Regions from separate parts of the Carnobacterium sp. CS13 genome, predicted to be linked through region 2. Evidence: riboswitches for the same ligand, from Rfam matches in the RefSeq annotation. Region 2 holds a riboswitch; each other region holds the start of a gene.
What was found. A riboswitch is a leader RNA that binds a small molecule or an ion and turns the genes downstream of it on or off. The one in region 2 is predicted to bind magnesium.
Positions count from the first base shown of each region.

Region 1: another riboswitch for magnesium. It lies ahead of mgtA (magnesium-translocating P-type ATPase); the one in region 2 lies ahead of JHE06_RS10975 (magnesium transporter MgtE N-terminal domain-containing protein).
Region 3: another riboswitch for magnesium. It lies ahead of mgtE (magnesium transporter); the one in region 2 lies ahead of JHE06_RS10975 (magnesium transporter MgtE N-terminal domain-containing protein).

Region 1 is NZ_CP067364.1:659,640-666,473, forward strand. Features, by position in the region: gene JHE06_RS03210 (C40 family peptidase) at 1-590, shown strand, start outside; gene JHE06_RS03215 (diacylglycerol/lipid kinase family protein) at 768-1,658, shown strand; gene JHE06_RS03220 (M3 family oligoendopeptidase) at 1,726-3,537, opposite strand; M-box (ykoK) riboswitch at 3,793-3,958, shown strand; gene mgtA (magnesium-translocating P-type ATPase) at 4,322-6,834, shown strand, end outside.
Region 2 is NZ_CP067364.1:2,321,737-2,328,570, reverse strand. Features, by position in the region: gene JHE06_RS10990 (PTS sugar transporter subunit IIC) at 1-107, shown strand, start outside; gene JHE06_RS10985 (DUF7916 family protein) at 125-1,024, shown strand; gene JHE06_RS10980 (GNAT family N-acetyltransferase) at 1,278-1,862, shown strand; M-box (ykoK) riboswitch at 1,954-2,117, shown strand; gene JHE06_RS10975 (magnesium transporter MgtE N-terminal domain-containing protein) at 2,409-2,960, shown strand; gene JHE06_RS10970 (magnesium transporter) at 3,060-3,707, shown strand; gene wrbA (NAD(P)H:quinone oxidoreductase) at 3,871-4,482, opposite strand; gene JHE06_RS10960 (NADPH-dependent FMN reductase) at 4,739-5,305, opposite strand; gene JHE06_RS10955 (LLM class flavin-dependent oxidoreductase) at 5,318-6,373, opposite strand; gene JHE06_RS10950 (ring-cleaving dioxygenase) at 6,373-6,834, opposite strand, start outside.
Region 3 is NZ_CP067364.1:1,164,701-1,171,534, reverse strand. Features, by position in the region: gene mgtE (magnesium transporter) at 1-1,158, opposite strand, end outside; M-box (ykoK) riboswitch at 1,452-1,615, opposite strand; gene JHE06_RS12165 (group II intron maturase-specific domain-containing protein) at 1,803-2,138, opposite strand; gene ltrA (group II intron reverse transcriptase/maturase) at 2,171-3,088, opposite strand; gene JHE06_RS05725 (LapA family protein) at 3,676-4,077, opposite strand; gene JHE06_RS05720 (SDR family NAD(P)-dependent oxidoreductase) at 4,177-4,980, opposite strand; gene rnz (ribonuclease Z) at 4,992-5,936, opposite strand; gene obgE (GTPase ObgE) at 6,112-6,834, opposite strand, start outside.

The sequences.
Region 1 (6,834 bases), 900 kb from region 2:
AAGCAGAAACACCAGCTCCAAGTACGGAAACAGCGTCTCAACCTGCATCAACGAATAGTAATCCAGCAACAACAGCTAACTCAAATACGACTAGTTCGAATTCGTCTAGTTCGAATAGCTCTAACTCGAATAACACTGCTGCAACTACGCCAGCGCCTAGTAAACCAGTGTCTAAACCAAAACCAAAACCAAAACCGGCACCAACACCAGCTCCAGCTCCTTCAACAGGCGGAACTTCATGGTCTGCATTGCAGTCTACTGCAAATAGCGTGTTAGGAACACCATATTTATGGGGCGGTACAACAACCTCAGGTTTTGATTGTTCTGGTTTTACATCGTATGTTTTTGCTAAAGCGGGCATCAACTTGCCGCGTGTAGCTTCTGCACAATACAATGCATCAACGAAAGTATCTAACCCACAAGCAGGAGACTTAGTGTTCTTCTCACTTGGTGGTTCAACTATTGACCACGTAGGAATCGTTTCTGGCGGCGGACAATTTGTTGGCTCTCAAAGCAGTACCGGTGTTGCCTATGCTTCATATACTTCTGGATATTGGGCAAGCAAAGTTGTCGGTTACGGACGTTATTAAAAACAATAATGAAAATAAAAAGACTCGAATAAGGCCAGCCATGGTTTTGTTCGGGTCTTTTTTGTATAAATAAGAACACTTACTTAGTATACTGATAGTAGGCGAGTAAAAGAATCTTTTGAAAAAACGTATTATTTATTTTTTTGAAAGGTATACCAAGAATAAAGGAGGGCTAAAATGAGCTTAGCTGTATTAATCATAAATCCTTCTTCAGGAAATGAAGAAGGAGAACAGTACGCGTTAAATGCCCAAGCAACATTAGAGAAAATGTTTGATAAACTAATAGTAAAAAAGACTGAGAAAGCCGGAGATGCTAAACGATTTGCTAATGAAGCAGCAAAAGATAGAGTGGAAGCTGTTTTTGTTATGGGTGGAGACGGCACAATAAACGAATGTGTTAATGGCATCGCAGGAGAAGCTTATCGTCCTGACTTTGGTTTTATCCCTATGGGAACTGCTAATGATTTAGGTCATGCACTTGGTATTCCTATGGATCCCGCGGAAGCCATTGCCATGCTGCCTACAGCTGCTAAATGCAAGATAGATGTTGGAAAAGTCAATGATGATTACTTTATTGATGTCATTGCAATCGGAAGCATCCCTGAAGCTGTTCAGAATGTTAGTACAGAACAAAAAACTAAATTAGGTTTTTTTGCTTATATTTTGGAAGGCTTAAAAGCAGCAAAAAAGAATAAAAGCTACTCATTCAAATTAACCTTAGATGAAAAAACTTTTTCACAAGAAGCTGAATTGGTTTTAGTTGCGCTCACCAATTCAGTAGGCGGTTTTTCATCTCTGTTACCAGAAGCTAAAGCAGATGATGGGTATTTGCATTTGGTTTTATTAAAAAAAACGAGCTTGCTAAAGAAATTACCCTTGCTTCTTAAATTACTTAAGGGAGAAACGAATGATACACGTGATGTTTTATATGAAAGGTTCAAAACAGGCCAAGTGGCTGTCTCTAAAAAAGAAAAACTAGGAACGAATATTGACGGTGACCCAGGAGATGACTTGCCCTTAACTCTTGAAGTGTTAGCTTCTCACATAACTGTTTTTGTGCCTAGTTGATTTTAACAGTTTCCATAAAACACCATAAAAAACCCGTTGCGTGTAAGCAACGGGTTTTATTTGAAAACTAATTTAAAAAATCTTCTGTCAATGTCAAAAAGGTTTCAACATCATTTTTCATAATCGCTATTCCAGCCTCCCAGAATTCGGGTTTAGTCAAATCAGCGTTTAAGTGTTTCATTGCCAAATCTTCCGTAGACATAGAAGCCGTATCTCTCAATAAAGCGATGTAACGCTCTTCAAATCCTTGGCTTTCTTCAAGAGACTGAGCATAGATTCCTAGACTGAAAAGGTATCCAAACGTATAAGGGAAGTTATAAAAAGGCACATCCGCAATAAAGAAGTGTAATTTGCTAGCCCAAAAATGCGGATGGTAGCTGCTTAAAGAATCTTGATAGGCTTCTTTTTGGGCAGCCTCCATTAACTCAGACAAGCGTTCATCTGTTACAATACCGGTTTGGCGTTCTTTATAAAAATTAGATTCAAAGATAAAACGAGCATGAATGTTCAAGAACATTGCCAATGCGTTTTGAATTTTCGTATCTAGTAAACCAATTTTAGCCTCTTTTGTTTTAGCTTCTTTTACAGTTGCATCGGCAACGATCATTTCAGCGAAGGTACTAGCTGTTTCAGCTACATTCATCGCATATTGTTGGTTTAAAGCAGGCAAGTCATTCATTACATGGCTATGGAAAGCGTGGCCTAATTCGTGTGCTAAAGTAGAAACTTCACTTGGTGAATCGGCATAAGTCATAAAAATTCTTGATTCATTGCTTTCTGGCAATTCTGCACAGTAGCCGCCAGGACGTTTGCCGCTGCGGTTTTCAGCTTCGATCCAATTGTGTTCAAAAGCATATTGAGCAAAATCAGCCATTTTTGGACTCACTTTTTTGAAGTTTTCGATGATGAACTCGGCCCCTTGATCATACGGATAAACTTGAGGTTCTGCGTTCCCAACTAAAACAGGCGCTTCAATATCTTGCCAAGCTAATTTTTCTTTTCCTAATAATTGGGCTTTTCGGTTTAAATAATCTATAAAAGGCTGTTTATGATCGCTAACGGCTTGCCACATGGTATCTAATGTTTCACGTTTCATTCGATTGTATTCTAACGGACGTTTTAAGTAATCGGTCACGCCATGAGCTTGATAATCTGCTAAACGAAATCCGGCTAAATGATTAAGCGTATCGCTGAATAAAGGAGCTTTTGCTGACCAAGTTGCTTCCCATTTCTGAAAGAGCTGTTCTCTAACTTCAGCATCAGGATCCGCATTCATTTTATTGTAGGCTTGTCCCGCAGATAAGTTGGTTACACGCCCATCTTTATCTTCAAATGGAATTTCAATTGTTGCAACTAATGTATCGTAATGGTCGCTCCAGCCTTGGAATCCATCAATGGAAAGAGAATTGATCAAGGCCTCTTCAGCTTCACTCAATAATTCTTTACCTTGAGTTCTTATTTCATTTAAAACAAATTGAATCGGTTGAAACTCAGGCAGATTTGTTAAGTTAGTCCATTCAGAGTCAGGTATCTCAACTATTTTTTTAGCTAAAATTGTCTGAACCGTGCTCGAAAAGCTGCTTAATTCGAATGCTTTCCCCAATAGAGCACTGGCTTGTTTATTATTGATATCAGCAGATTGAACAGCTTCAATAAAAGTATGGACTTGAGACAAACCAAAAGTTACTTTTTCTTGTAAAGCTAATAATTGTGTAAAGTGTTTGAAATCAGGTCCATCTTGTTCACTGTTCCAACTGGTTACATTTTTTGATAATTCCTCTAACTGTTCTTGAAGGAGAGCCATTTTTTCATGGAGTTGAGTTGAACGACTGCCTCCAGGAAAAATAGATTCTAAATCCCAATTTATACTGTATTTCATTTAAAAACTCCCTTTCTAATTGCCGCTTTCTTTATTATAGTCCAGTTGCTTCTATTTTGAAAATAACCATTATCGGTGAAAAAGTTGGAAAAGAAAAATAATCCGCTGATTTTAAGACAAACCCATTCAAATGGCCAATCAGTAAGGGGATTAAACTTGAAATAAACTTAACTTTTAAAAGAATAGAAGAAGAGAAATCGAGCAACTTGACTTCTAAAAATCTTTGAGCTAGCATAGTAAATGACATGAAATGAATAAAGCTTCTGTTAGGTGAGGCTCCTATATGGAAAAACGCTGCTGCCCAAAAACGTCGAGAGACACCAATGGGTCAACAGGAATGATCGAATTAAGGTCATTTTTAATGTAGCTGATGAATAATCTACGCCATATAGTGCTAAAACTCGACGATGGAGAAGGAATACAAGGAACTTTTTTGAGGTGCAAAAAAGCTGTATTTAAATATGGAATCGTTTATCGTTTATTTAGAATGGATATTCAAGCATATACTCTATCGCAGAATGGAGTGTATGCTTTTTTATTGTTTGCTTTCTAAAAGGGTTTCAATCGTAATTTCGAGTTTTTGAATTGTCATTTCAGAGTAATGCGCAGACCTATCAAAAAAAGGCGAGGTGAATGGTATGGAAAAAGGCTCTAGTAGTGATAGTCCAGGTGATGATTGTTGGAGAGATGAAGAAAAAATAAGTAAGCCTGCCATGACCCTCTTAATTAGGATAATAGTGTAGCAAACTTGTTTTTTCCGGTAAGGCAAAAGGAGGAAAAAATAATGGCAAATCAAAAGAAGCACATTTATACAGAAAAAAAATCTAAAAACAACCAATTAAAAGAATTAGGCTACCTCACAGAAGAAGCAGTTTTAAAACAGTTGGATACAGGAGAGTCAGGCTTAAGCAAATCAGAAGCGGAAAAGCGCTTAGAAGAATTTGGGTTAAATGAAGTCGCTGCTCAAAAGCCTGTTCCTTGGTATCTACTATTACTCCAAGCATTTAAAGATCCATTTATTTATGTTTTAGCACTTTTATTAGTTGTCTCAGCTGCTACTAAAGATTTTGAAGCCAGTATCGTTATGGGCTTGATGATTTTATTCAGTGCAGGACTTCATTTTATTCAAGAATATCGTTCTCAAAAAGCCAGTTTGGCTTTGAAAGAACTTATCGAAACCACTTGTGCAGTGACCAGAGAAGGGGTAACGAAAGAAATCCCCATTGATGAAGTCGTTCCTGGCGATATTGTCAATCTGTCGACAGGAGACTTGATTCCAGCAGATGCTCGTTTGATTTGGACTAAGGACTTATTCGTCAATCAATCGTCATTAACGGGAGAATCGATGCCGATTGAAAAGTTTGTCCAAATAGAAGGCGAAAAAGAAGATCCGCACGTAACGGCTTTGGATCTTCATAACTTAGCTTTTATGGGGACAGATGTTTTAAGCGGACAAGGAAAAGTAGTCGTATTAAAAACAGGAGAAGATACTTTCTTTGGAGATATTGCTACTCAATCTTCTAAATCTAGAGGAGAAACGAGCTTTGACCGTGGCGTAAAAAATGTTAGTAAATTATTGATCAACTTTATGCTTGTCATGGTTCCTATTGTATTTTTAATCAATGGAATCTCAAAAGGCGATTGGGGCGAAGCTTTCTTCTTCTCAATAGCAGTAGCTGTTGGTTTAACACCAGAAATGCTGCCGATGATCATTACGAGCAACTTAGCTAAAGGTGCGATTACGATGTCTAAGAAAAAAGTAATCGTTAAAGAATTAAATGCTATTCAAAACTTGGGTGCTATGGATGTCTTATGTACGGATAAAACTGGAACGATAACGGAAGACAAAGTCGTTTTGGTACGTCATGTAAATCCGATTGGCGAAGAAAGCAATCGTGTTTTAGAGTTAGCGTATATGAACTCAAATTATCAAACCGGTTGGAAAAATGTGATGGATCACGCTGTCATTGAGTATTTCAGTGAAAATCGTGAAGAAGCTGAATTAGAAAAAGTCGAAAAAATTGACGAAATTCCATTCGATTTCTCAAGACGCCGTTTAACTGTAGCTGTCAAAACAGGGGATCAGCAAATTATGATCACTAAAGGCGCCGTAGAAGAAATGCTGAAAGTTTGTCAATATGTAGAATTGAACGGTGAAGTTGTTCCGTTGACACCAGAATTACAAAAAACGATGGAAGAAGTCAGCATCAAAATGAACAAAGAAGGCATGCGTGCACTAGGTGTCGCCTATAAACTGAACGTTCATGATTCAGCTGTTTACTCAATTAAAGATGAAGCAGATATGGTGCTAGTAGGGTTCATGGAATTTTTAGACCCGCCAAAACAATCTTCTATCACAGCTATTAAGTCGCTCCATGAACATGGTGTGAATGTAAAAGTTTTGACTGGCGATAACGAAATAGTCGCTCAAAAAATCTGTAAAGAAGTTGGAATCGAAGTGAACCGTGTGATTCTTGGAACAGAACTTGAAACGATGGATGACAACGAATTGATGGATGCAACAGAAGAAGTCAATCTTTTTGCTAAATTAAATCCAACTCAAAAAGCTCGAATCATTGAATTATTGCAACAAAAAGGACACACAGTTGGATTTATGGGAGACGGCATCAACGATGCGCCCGCATTGAGAACGGCTGATGTAGGGATTTCTGTTGATACCGCAGCAGATATTACGAAAGAAGCTAGTTCAATCATTCTGTTGGAAAAGAGTTTAACGGTTTTAGAAGATGGTGTGTTAGAAGGCCGGACTGTTTTTGGAAACATGATGAAATACATTAAAATGACGATCAGTTCAAACTTCGGTAATGTATTTAGTGTATTAGTAGCCAGCGCCTTTTTACCATTCTTGCCAATGCTTTCGATTCAACTCTTAGTCCAAAACCTTATTTATGATATCGCCCAATTAACCATTCCTTGGGATAAGATGGATGAGGAAGATTTAATGAAACCAGCTAAATGGGGAACGTCAGATTTATTGAAGTTTACTTTTAGCATTGGGCCGATCAGTTCGATTTTTGATATTTTAACATTTGTACTGATGTGGTTTGTTTTCCAAGCTAACACGGTCCAAGATGCTGCTTTATTCCATTCAGGTTGGTTCGTGATTGGTTTGATTACTCAAACTGTTGTCGTCCATGTGATCAGAACGAAAAAGATTCCGTTTATTCAAAGCAGAGCCAGCTTAAGCGTAACGTTATCAACCCTTGCTGTTGTAGTGGCTGCTGTATTGATCCCTGGAAGCAAATTCGGGACATTCTTTGATTTTGTAGCTTTACC
Region 2 (6,834 bases):
TTGTTTTAATTGTATTGGATGTTCTGCTTTACTTGCCGTTCTTCTTAGCTCTTGAAAAACGGTTCAAAGCACAAGAAGAAAATGAATCATTGTCTCAAAAATTATAAAGGGAGTAGTGAAAAAAATGAATAAACGTTTAATTAGTGCGAATACTGCAGAAATTTTGGCTATGAATGCTCAAGAATTGAAACAAAGTATTAAAGCAAGCGAAGGCCGCGTTATCCTATCCGAAAATTTGGCTCCGCGTGAATCGTTTATTGGCGATATTACAAATTCAGAAATTGCACGAGCATTCGGAGCTGATTTAATTCTTTTAAATGGAATCGATGTATTAAATCCCGATGTATTTGCAATCGGAGAATACGAAGGCTCGTTTGTTGATCGTTTGCATGAATTAGTTGGTCGTCCGATTGGAGTCAACTTGGAACCGGTGGATACGTCTGCAGATATGCTTGAAGAACGGGAAGAAATCTCTTTAGGGCGTCAAGCCAATAGCGAAACATTGAAACAAATCGAAAAATTAGGATTAGACTTTGTCTGTTTCACAGGTAATCCAGGAACAGGTGTAACAAATGTCGCAATTATTGATACAGTAAAAAAAGCAAAAGAACATTATTCTGGTCTTATTATTGCTGGGAAAATGCATGGTGCTGGAGTCGATGAAGCTGTTGCAGATTTAAACGTCATTAAAAGCTTGATTGAGGCTGGAGCGGATATTATTCTCACACCATCAATTGGAACAGTGCCAGGGTTTGATAAAGAAGATTTAAAAGAAGCTGTTAAATTAGCACACCAAGAAGGAGCTCTAGTTATGACCGCTATTGGAACGAGCCAAGAAAGTTCCGATCCTGATACAATTAAGTATATGGCTTTACAAAATAAAATATGTGGAGTTGATATTCAACATATTGGCGATGCTGGATATGGCGGAGTTGCTACGGTTGAAAATATTTTCGCAATGAGTAAAGCCATTCGTGGACAGCGTCATACTGTATCAAGAGTTGCACGTTCTATTAACAGATAATAGTTGCAGTAACTGGGAGGTTATATTTCATAAAGTTACAAGAAAAGAAGCTTTCTAACGTTTGTTAGGTGCTTTTTTCTTGTAGCTTTTGAATGCTACTCGTCAAAAATTAATTGTTATTTAAAAATTGAATAGGGTTAATGTGACAAGTTTTATTGCATTTCATAGTTTCTAAGAAAATCAGCCGCTGAATAATATAAATTTATTCTGTATGATAGGTACAAAGAAGAATGATACTGAGGAGGATGATTAGGTGAAACATAGCGGTACTCAACCATTAGAAACAGAAAGATTATTCTTAAGAAGGATCGCCCTAAATGATGCAGAAGACGTGTATCACAACTGGGCAAGTGATGAAGAAGTAACCAAACATTTAACATGGAAGCCGCATAACAGTAGCGAGGTTACAATAGCCAGTATCTCAAATTGGCAAAAAGAGCTGGAACAAGAAGACTGCTATCGCTGGTGTATAGAGTTAAAAGAAAACCAACAAGTCATCGGAACGATTGATGTGGTTCAGATAAACAACGACATTGAATCTGCCGTGATTGGGTATTGTATGTCTAAGGATTATTGGAATAAAGGAATTATGACAGAAGCTTTTAGTGCTATTAAAGAATTTTTATTTGAATGTGTTGGATTTAATAGAATAGAAGCCAGCCACCATACCGAAAATCCTGGTTCGGGAAAGGTCATGGAAAAGGTTGGAATGAATTTTGAAGGAATCAAAAGAGAGGGAGCAAAGAATAATGAAGGGAACCTTTGTGATATAGCAACGTACGCTATGTTTAAATCAGATTGGGAAAATGAGTACAACGAGATAGAGCAAAACGATTAACTTTTCTATCCTAAAAAGCGTCGTTCAAAAAGAGTAAGCTTAAATGTTAAATTCTTTTGTCCTACAATGAATAAGAGAGATAGAAAGAATTGAATAGCCTTGTTAGGTGAGGCTACTGTACTAGAGAGATGCTGCTACCCAGAAACGTCCAAAGACGCCAATGGGTTAACAGGAATTTTCGAATTAAGGAAATTTTTAACGTAGCTGGGATCGTCCCTATGCTATACAGTGCTGAAACTCAATGAAGGGGTGCGGGGATTAAGCCCATTTGAAGCATCTTGCCCAGCAATTGTTTTGCACGCTCTTCGAAGCGTGCTTTTTTTATTTCTTTTTTAAGTTAAATGGTAAGCAAAAGTCAACAGGAGAAAAACGTTTTTGCTGTTAGCTTGTTTCATTACCATGAAATTCTCTAGGGGGTGGTTCAAGTGGATTCTATTCCATCTTGTCGACAGATGAAAAAATCGAAAAGTTTTATTCATATAGTGCAAAAACTAATACAGGAAAGAGGAGCACTTTTAATGAGCCTTCCTGAGAGGAATAATAGTAATGAAAAGAATGGATGACAGAAAAAACACATATTATGAAGGAATCTTCAAAGCCGCAAAGGAAAACAACCGTAAAAAATTTCGTAAGCTATTTTTGAAACTTCATACAAATGATCAAGTTGAACTTTTTCACCTCTTATATCCTGAAAAGAGAAAAAAAGTAGAGAGCTTTTTAGAACCAGCAGAATTTGCGGACTTATTCCATTACATGGAGATAGACAATGTGGTAAACTTTTTATCTTATCGAGATGACGAAGAAAGTCAAGTTTTCTTAAATTTATTAGACGCAGCAGAAAGAAGCAGAGTAGAAGAAATGCTTGCGTATGAACCGGAAACTGCCGGGTCCGTTATGACGAAAGGGTTTATTAGCGTTTATCCTGAACATACTGTGCAGCAAACAGTGGAGATGGTACGTACTTTTGCTAAGGAAGCAGAAATGGTTTATTATATTTACGTTTTAGACACAGCCAGCAGATTGGTAGGCATCTTATCTTTACGAGACACGACCTTGAATTCGGAAGTTACAAAAGTCCGAGATGTTATGCTGACTTAACTAGCCTTTGTGCGTATGAATGATGACCAAGAAGCAGTTGCCCGTATGATTCAAGATTAGGATTTATTAGCTGTCCCTGTTTTAAATGATGAAGATGTGATGTTGGGAATTGTGACTGTAGATGATGTGATGGATATTTTAGCTGAAGAAACAACAGAGGATTTTAATGAATTCTCTGCTATTCAAAAAAAAAGCAAAACGGAACGAGGAGAAGAAAGCGCTTGGCAAATTGCTCGTGCAGGGATGCCGTGGATCGTCATTCTTGTTTTCCTTGGAATGATCAGTGCTTCTTTGATCAGTTCATTTGAAGAAACGTTGAGTCAAGTGGTCGTGCTTGCTGTTTTTATCCCGATTATTATGGATTCAGCTGAGAATGTCGGCACACAATCCTTGGCGGTTGCAGTTCGAAATATTCCTATGGGAGAAGAAAAAACTAGGGAAGAATTTTGGCAAAACGTCCTAAAAGAACTTCTAGCAGGAATGATAATCGGATTATCTACAGGGGTAGTTTTAGCACTTGTAGTGGGCATTTTTTATCAGAACCTCGTTTTAGCCGTCATTATTGGCTTTTCTCTTTTGGTGACTTTAAGTTTATCTACTGTAGTAGGTGCAGTCATTCCCTTCCTTATCAATAGATTGAAAATTGATCCCGCTATTGCTTCTGGGCCTTTTATTACAACGATCAATGATGCAATGGGGTTATTGATTTATTTTAGTGCAGCAACAAAACTGATTCATGTGCTTTAGAAAGAAAATAGAAGAGCAGCCCCAAACGCAATTCAAGACGTTTGGGGCTGCTCTTTTTTTTAAAATAAATTTAAAAGGGAACAGGACACAAGTCCCGCTCCCCCCTTTGCATAATTGAATAATTAACTCATGCTTTGTTTCAAAAAATCAACCTGAAGCAGGCTTATTCGTTGCCTTTTTTGACCCATTCTGCCACTTTGACGGTACGCTCAGCTTGGTATTTCACAGCATCTGCTACATCTTCAATCATTTTTCCGTCTTGTCCTACAGTCACGCTTGTTCCATAAGGGTTGCCGCCTGCTTTGAATAAGACAGGGTCTGAATACCCTGGCGCTGCAATAATGGCTCCCCAGTGCATCATGCTGGTATACAATGACAGGATTGTTGCTTCTTGTCCACCATGCGGATTTTGCGCAGAAGACATAGCACTAACTACTTTGTTAACTGTTTTTCCGCTAGCCCAAATGCCTCCTTGGATATCCAGGAACTGTTTCATTTGTGATGGCATATTTCCGAAACGCGTTGGAGTGCTGAAAATGATGGCATCTGCCCACTCCAAATCAGCGGATGTTGCTACTGGAACGTCTTTTGTTGCTTCGACAGTAGCTTTCCAAGTTTCATTTCCTTGAATGATTGCTTCAGGAGCCAATTCTTGTACTTTTAATACTCTGACATCAGCGCCTGCTGCTGTTGCGGCTTCTGCTGCCCATTGTGCTAATTGATAATTTGTTCCACCCATACTATAAAATACTACTGCTAAATTCACTTTTGTCATATTGATCTTCTCCTTTAAATTTGAATTTCTTTTTTTAAAAAATTTGTATCCACTTATTTTGTTCCAGAGTATCATAAGTTTTTTTGTGCGTTCAATGTCTAGCGTTCAAGCCCAGACCTCTCGTAAAAAAGATGATTAAAAGGCCTACAGTCACGCTACGCGTGCTTTATACAAGTCGACGAAAGGAGCGTTGCTCCCCAAGTAGTATTCCCTATTTTTATGGAAGTCAAGGCGGGCTTGTCTGCTTTTCTTAACATTAAAAGTCGTATTCTTCGTCTTTTTCCTTACGAATAGCTGCGAAAGCTTCTACGGTCAATACCGTATCTTCGATGAGCCGTTCTAAACGAAAGAGGATATCGTCATTTATGATCTCATTTCGCAAGAAATCTTTTTCTTCAATAAATACGTATGTCGGGACAATGTGTGCTTTCATATACGCTAAAATGGGTTTCAACTGTTGTTCCAACATTAAATAATGTTTAGTTGTACCGGCTGTCATCACACTGCTGACAACTTTATCTCGAAAAGCGTTGACCGGAAGCAAGTCGAAGATATTTTTAAGTGTGGCAGGGATAGAAGCTTGGAAAGTAGGCGTTCCAATGATGATGGCATCTGCAGCCATGAGCGTCTCTGCAACGTATTTTGTATCGCCGTCATACTCAAAGTAATTCCGTCCATCGCTGAACACCATTGTATACTCGGCTAAATCTAAAAGTACGACTTCATGTTCCGGGTACTTCTGTTTAAGAATCTCTACTGTTTTCAGCATAGCTGTTTTTGTTTTGGAACCGATGATAGAGCCGGCTAATACAGCGATTTTCATAGTTCACCTCCTTTAATTTTTTGTGTATTTTTTAATTGCTGGGATAATGTCGTTTCCAATGAGTTCTATATTTTTCATGAGCTTATCAAATGGCACACCGCCAAAGTCAATTTGCGCCATAAACCGCTGCATACCGAACAATTCATATTGATACAATATCTTTTCAATGATTTGATCGGTACTGCCGACCATCAAGGCATCACGGTAATCCGTTGCTTGAGCAAATTGTTGTTTGGGATATCCAGTACCGCGAATGGCTTGGAAACCGCCATTAAGATGCGGATACATTCCTTGCAACGCTTCTTTTGTCGAGTCAGCTACATAAAACAAACTGGTTGTGGCGACTGGCAAATTAGCTGGATCAAATCCACTTTGCCGAGCAGTTTCACGGTAAGCATCGATAGAATGTTTAAAGTTCATTGCCGGCCCGCCTAATGTAGTCAGCACCATTGGGAGTCCCATATAACCTGCTTTGATTGCACTAGAAGGTGGACCGCCTACAGCACGCCAAATGGGAAGCGATCCACTTAAAGGACGCGGTAAAATCTCGGCGTTTTGCAAGGGAGCCCGGAAGTTTCCTTGCCAGGTGACACGTTCATTTTCATTGATCAGTTTAAGCAATTCCAGCTTTTCTTCATAAATTTCTTCATAATCTTGTAAATCGACACCGAATAACTGATGAGCCCCAACACGTGAACCACGGCCGGCAACTATTTCTGCGCGCCCATTTGAAATCAAATCAATCGTTGCAAAATCTTCATACACACGTACAGGGTCTAAGACACTTAATACAGTTGCTGAACTCGATATTTTAATTGTTTTTGTGGCTTGGGCAATCGCTGATAAAATTACGCTATGCGCTTGGGTTGCGAAATAAGTTTGGTGACTTTCACCCACACTAAAAACATCTATTCCTGCTTGTTCAGCAAGCTGGCTCATTTCAATTAGTTGTTGAATTCTTTCTTGTGCTGAAATTCGGCTTCCTGTTAAAGGATTCATGATGTGGTCACCTAAAGAATACAGACCAAATTCCATGCCATTTGATTGGTTGATACGATATTTTTCCATCAGTGAATCTCCTTTATTGGTTGTAGTTTGCGTTCGATTTCATCGCGTTGTTCTTCTAAAAAGGGCGGCAAATCTAGTTGTTCTCCAAGACTTTCCACTTTTCCATCAATGGTAAATCCTGGCCCATCTGTTGCGAGTTCAAATAAAATTCCATTAGATTCACGGAAATATAAGCTTTTAAAATAAAATCGATCGATAATCTCTGAAGAATGGAATCCTCGTTCGCGTATTTGTTTCTCCCAATAGACCAGCTCTTCTTCATCTTTAACCCGAATAGCTAGATGATGGATACTGCCGCGGCCTGGTTTTTCAGCAGCAGTCTCTAACGATTTCACTACGATTTCACCGGTTGCTTTTCCTTTTATGGACTGAAAAACGGCTTCTGAGTCAGTATGCGAAATTTCTATATATCCAAATAACTCTGTTAAGGTGCGTGCCAGTTTATCCAAACGACGTACCGT
Region 3 (6,834 bases), 1.2 Mb from region 2:
GATACCTACTACGAGTGCTAATACTATTCCCGCAGCTAACCCGATTATCATTCCTGCTACTAATTCTTTTAGTATATTCTGCCAAAATTCTTCCTTGGTTCTTTTTTCTCCCATAGAAATGTTTCGGACCGCTACTGCCAATGACTGCGTTCCTACATTTCCGGCTGAATCCATAATAATGGGGATAAAAGCAGCAAGCACTACAACTTGATTCAAAGTTTCTTCAAAAGAACTAATTAAAGAGGCACTGATCATTCCCAAGAAAACAAGGATGATGATCCACGGCATCCTTACTCGAGCAGTTTGCCAAGCGCTTTCTTCTCCTCTTTCCATTTTGCTTTTAGTTTTTCGGATAGCAGAAAATTCATTAAAATCTTCTGTAGTCTCTTCAACTAGAATATCCATCACATCGTCAACAGTTACAATTCCTAACATCACATCTTCATCGTTTAAAACAGGAACTGCTAGTAAATCGTAATCTTGAATCATACGTGCAACTACTTCCTGGTCATCATTGATTCTCACAAAGGTTAGCTGGGTAAGCATAACGTCTTGAACTTTTGTATCTTCTGGATGAAGAATCATGTCACGAAGAGACAAAATACCTACCAATCTGTTTTCTTTATCTAAAACATAAATATAGTAAACCATTTCTGTTTCTTTAGCAAAGATACGCACCATTTTTACCGTCTGCTGCACAGTGTTTTCAGGAGAAACACTGATAAATCCTTTAGTCATAATGGATCCGGCAGTCTCTGGCTCATAGGCAAGCATTTCTTCTACTCTGCTTCTTTCTGCTGCATCCAACTGGTTTAAGAGAGCCTGTCTTTCTTCGTCATCTCGGTAGGATAAAAAATCCACCACATTATCTATCTCCATATAATGGAATAAATTCGCAATATATTCAGTTGAAAAGGCTTCATAGGCTTCCGTTTGATCAGCGGGATCCATCCATTCAAATAATTCCGCAAACTCTGACGGTTCCAAGAAACTCTCTACTTTTTTCTTTTTTTCAGTATATAGAAGATGGAAGAGTTCTACTTGGTCATTTGTATGGAGTTTTAAGAATAACTTACGAAACTTCTTACGATTATTTTCCTTCGCAGCTTTAAAGATTCCTTCATAGTAATTATTTTTTCTATCATCAATTCTTTTCATTAAAATCATTCCTCTCAGGAAGGCTCCTCAAACGAGCTTCTCCTTCTTGTAATAGTTTATGTAGCGTATGGATGGGATGTTTTTGATTTGTTTCATCTGTCGACAAGACGGAATAGAATCCATCCGAACCACCTCCCTTAAAGGATTTTATGATAAGGCATCAAGAGCAAGATAGGAGCAAAATTATTCTTCTGCTCCTATCTGTCTTTAAGATAAAATAGAAACAAAAAAAACACGCTCCGAAGGGCGTGCAAAACAATTGCTGGGCAAGTTGCTTCAAATGGGCTTAATCCCCGCACCCCTTCATTGAGTTTCAGCACTGTACAGCATAGGGTCAGACCCAGCTACGTTAAAAATTTCCTTAATTCGAAAATTCCTGTTGACCCGTTGGCGTCTTTGGACGTTTCTGGGCAGTAGCTTATCTCTGGTACAGTAGCCTCACCTAACAAGGCTATTTAATTCTATCTATCTTATTCATTGTAGGACAAAAAAAATTAATATTCAAGCCAGCTCTTTTTTAATGATGCGCTTTAGTCTTTTCTAACTTTGATCTGTCTGAATTCTATTCTATATTAATCGAGTAGGAGGAGCCTTACGGCTCCGACCTCTCACACCACCGTACGTACCGTTCGGTATACGGCGGTTCAATAACTTAAGTATCTCTGCTGGAAAAGTTGGTTTAGGTCTTTTAGACCCCAATTTACCAGCTTTTTCTTCGTAATCGCTCCGTGAAGTGTGTGGGTACGGGTCATACGCCAATACCCTTTTCTCGTATTAGCCACCTTCCATGCTTCTTCTTTCTCTATTCCATACTTTCTTAACATACGAAATTTAGTCGATACTTTGTTCCATCGTTTCCAACATAGTTGTCTCAATCGATGATTTAGCCAATGAGCTACGCTCTTGATAAAGCTTTTCATATCTCCAATTCCATAATAATTAATCCAGCCTTGTGTATAGAGGTTAATTTCTTTTATAATTTGTTTGAATGTACCAGGACGTTTTCGGCTCGTTAGTTTTCTGAGTCGGTTACGGAACTTGAGTTTAGCCGCCTTAGATGGGCGGCTTCTGACTTTCCCTGTGTTTTCCAGATAGTGAAACCTAGAAACTTAGCTTTAGCTGGAGTAGTCACTTTACTTTTTTCCGTATTAATCTCCAACCGGAGGTTTCCCCCTATAAAGGTCGTCACGCTTTTTAAAACTCGTTCTCCTGCTCTAGGTGTTTTCACATAGATACAAAAGTCGTCCGCATAACGTACAAACCGGTGTCCTCGCTTCTCTAATTCTCTATCTAGTTGATTTAAATAGACATTAGCGAGTAGTGGAGAGATAACTCCACCTTGAGGGGTTCCTTTATAATTCTCAATAAAGACATTGCCGTCCATAATTCCAGCTTTAAGAAAATTCCATATTAACCGCAACACTATTTTATCTTGGATATAGTAGTTGAGGTAATTCATCAACTTTTGATGATGAACTGTATCAAAATAGTTACGCAAATCACAGTCGACAATCGTTTTGTATCCTTCGGATACATATTGTTCTGCCTGTTTAATCGCTTGATGAGCGTTCCTGCCTTTCCTAAAACCATAACTGTATGTCGAAAAGGAAGGGTCAATGATGGGTTCAATCACTTGTAGAATAGCTTGTTGCACCACTCGATCTCGCACTACGGGAATTCCCAAGTTTCTTATACCACCGTTATCCTTAGGGATAGAAACCCGCTTAACAGGTTGTGGTTGGTAAGTTCCTGCTCTCATCTTCTCTATCATTTGCTGACCATATTTTATTAAGTGAGCGTCCAATTCATGAACGGTCACTCCATCGATACCGGCAGCTCCTTTATTTTGATACACTTTCTTGCTGGCTAACTTTAAATTATCTGAATTAGCGATTTGATTGATTAATGAGATACCATCTTGTTTCATCATATCGTTACTGTAGCTCTCTACACTCTCTTGTACTCTTTCGTTTCCAACTTATCCCTCCAAGAGTAGCCATCTTTCGGTCTATACCACGATGTTTTCTGTAGTCGTGAGCTACATCCACCTCCTTGTTTATTCCAAGATTATTATTGTTCTGCCCTTCGGAGAACTGTGTTCTCCTACTATGGCGTCTGCTGACTTCTCACTATTCGTTGTTACTACGGTGTTTACCGCTAGTGAGACCTCCCGGGTAAGAATGATAACCTTCCACTCATGTCACTGCCTCATTTACTGTAGGAGACTCGTGCAGTATCGGACTTCGCTTTGTTTGGCAAGCTCGTCCATCTCCAGTCAGCCTTGTATGAGATTTCTGTTCGTCAGTGCGAGTGTTTGCGTCCAGCTTCCTTCGGATTCTTTCTCGCGAAAGACACCCTTGCTATTCGCTAACAGTTCCTACTGCCAAGCCTGTAGTGGACTTTCACCACCAAGTTATCACCCATGCCGGGCGCACCAAAAAAGATTGAGACAAAAAATTGTCCCAATCTTTTAAAGGAAGTTATTTCTTTCATACCCTAAAAATAATCCATTGTGTTTTATTTGTTGTCTGGTGTTGCATGAGTCATTCGATCGATCAATTCTTTTTCTAAACTGTTGATTTTATTTTCTTGTTCAATGATTTTAGCATCTTGATCGTTTAATTTTTGTTCATATTCCATTCTCACATTATCTAGTTCATTTTGTTTCGTTTGGTCTATTTTGGATAATTCATCTTTATAATTTTTAATTTGTTTCTTGGTCTTAAAAGCAGAATTCGTTGCGATCAACACCGTTATCAGTGCCCCAATAAATAAAGAACCTAAGATCACCATGATCAGCGGCCACGACACCATTGTAAAGCCAAAGTTAACTGGAACCGCTTCTACATTCACTACTGCAAATAAAGCAATCATTAAAACTAATATAATAGCTACCACAATGCCCCACTGTTTTTTCATTTTATCTTCCCCCTTTTACTAAAAATAAAACTGAAACTCTGCTCAATTTCTATACATTGATTTTAGCATAACGGGGTTTCTTCCCCTAATGAAAACTCTTTATTTATTGTTAAATAGATTCAATGCTAAAAAATCTCCTACTTTCGGAAATAAGTAATACAATTTTCCAGCTATTTCCATAGAATAAGGAAGATTTAACTCTCTTTTAGACGTGCCCATCAAAGCCACGACACGTTTTGCAACAACAGTAGAATTTAAGACCATGCTTCCAACTTTTTCTAAATATTTTCCGCTTTCATCTGCAATATCAAAGAAGTTGGTTTCAATTGGTCCTGGATTTACAGTTGTAACAAAAACATTTAAAGGTTTTAACTCCAATCGTAAGGCATTTGAGTACCCTATGACAGCAAATTTTGTAGCTGAATAAATACTTGACTTCGGAGTTGCCATTTTGCCTCCTTGTGAAGCCACATTGATAATATGGCCTTGACGTTTTTCTGCCATTTGGATAGCGACTAATTGAGTTACATACATCATTCCCAAGACATTTACCCTAAACATATTTTCAGCAACACTCATTTTAAAGGTCAATGCTTCTTCAAAATGGCCAAAACCAGCATTGTTAACTAAAATATCAACAGCGCCTACTTCTTGATGGATGGTTTCAATAACCGTCTGAATTTCTTCTGGATCAGAAACATCCATAGCATAGGCGTAAGCTGCTTTTCCAGAGTAGTTTGCACACTTCTTTTTTACTTCTGCTAGTAAATCCATCCTGCGAGCACTGACCACTACGATTGCACCTTGCTTAGCTGCTTCATAAGCGATTTGTTCCCCTAAACCAGTGGAACCTCCCGTAATAAGTACAATCTTATTCGCTAAGCCGTTTCGCTTGTTTGCCATATCTTACACCCTCATTTCTTAGTTGTCGTTCTTTTTAACGGAATATCAATTTCTTCAAAATCCTTTACGATATGAGTCTGTTTAAAGATTTTTTGTGCTTCTTTTTCCAATAGATGAACATCTTTTCCAAGGTAGCGAGCGCTGATATGAGTTAAAAGCAGTTGTTTAACGCCTGCATCTAAAGCAACTTCAGCTGCATCCAGATTCGTTGAATGGTTGTAGTCACGAGCCATTTTTCGATCAGATCCTTCAAAGGTGCTTTCATGTACCAATACGTCAGCATTTTGAGCTAAAATAGCACTATTGGCAGTTTTTTTTGTATCTCCTAAAATAGCGACCACTCGTCCTTTTTGTGTTTCTCCAATAAAATCTTGACCGTTAAAAATCCGACCATCCGCTAAAGTAATGGTTTCGCCGTTCTTTAACTTTCCATACAGCGGACCAAAAGGCACTCCAGCTTCTTTTAATTTTTCAACTTTCAGACTTCCTTGATGATCAGCTTCTTCAACTCGGTAACCAAACGATTGGATGCCGTGTTCTAGCGGCAAGCATGAAACCTTAAATTGTGCATCTTCAAAAATCACATCTGCTTCATGAATTTCATGAAAATTTAATGGATACTTCAAAAAAGTACCTGAGACTTTCAAACTGGTCAATACAAAATTTTTGATGCCTTTTGGTCCGTAAATCGTTAATGGGTCTTCTCCCCCTTGAAAAGCTCGGCTGCTGATCAAACCAGGCAATCCAAAAATATGATCTCCATGAAGATGTGTAATAAAAATCTTATTTATCTTACGCGGTTTTAAAGTAGTGTGCAGAATTTGCTGTTGCGTGGCTTCTCCACAATCAAATAGCCAAATACTGTTTCGTTCTTCTAACAATTTTAGTGCAATGCTTGTGACATTGCGATGTTTTGCCGGAACTCCTGCACCGGTTCCTAAAAATAATAATTCCATTTTATCCTGTCCCAACTGTGTCATATTTTTATTGAATAGCAATAGTGCTCAAACGATTCACTTTATTTTAGCAAACTTCACTTGAATTAGCGATAAGCACTTACTCGTATCAAAAAAAGAACCCAATAAGATGTCGCCATCCATTGGATTCTTCTTTACACTATTCAACTTACTGCTACTCAACAAACTCAAATTCATATTTCATAATACGAACTGTATCTCCGTCTACTGCGCCTCTTTCGCGCATTTCTTCATCAATGCCCATAGCTCTTAATTGACGAGCAAAACGTCTGATGGATTCATCGTGGCTGAAATTAGTCATCTTGAACAGTTTTTCAAGTTTCTCACCAGAAAGAACCCATGTAGCATCTGGATCTCTTGTGATTTCATACCCTTTTTCTTCTGGGCTATATTTATAGAGTACTGTTTCTTCTTCTTGATCCAATTCTTCTAATTGGAATTCCGAAGTAACGTCCAATATGTCGGCTGTTGCATTCAATAAATTGCTTGTTCCTTTATGAGTGACTGCCGAAATCGGGAAAATTAAAATATCATCGTCGTATTCATCTTTTTTCAGTGCTTGTATTTTTTTTCTGAAAGCTTTTAAATTTTCTTCTGCTTCTGGCATATCCATTTTATTCGCAACAATTAATTGAGGACGTTCCATCAACCGTAAATCATAACTTTCTAATTCGTTATTGATGGTTACATAGTCATCATAAGGATCTCTTCCTTCGCTGCCGCTCATATCAATGACATGCAGAATAACTCGTGTCCGCTCAATATGACGTAAAAACTGAATCCCAAGCCCAATACCCTGTGAAGCCCCTTCAATCAGTCCTGGTAAATCGGCCATAACAAAACTTTTGCCATTGTCCGTTTGAACCATTCCTAAATT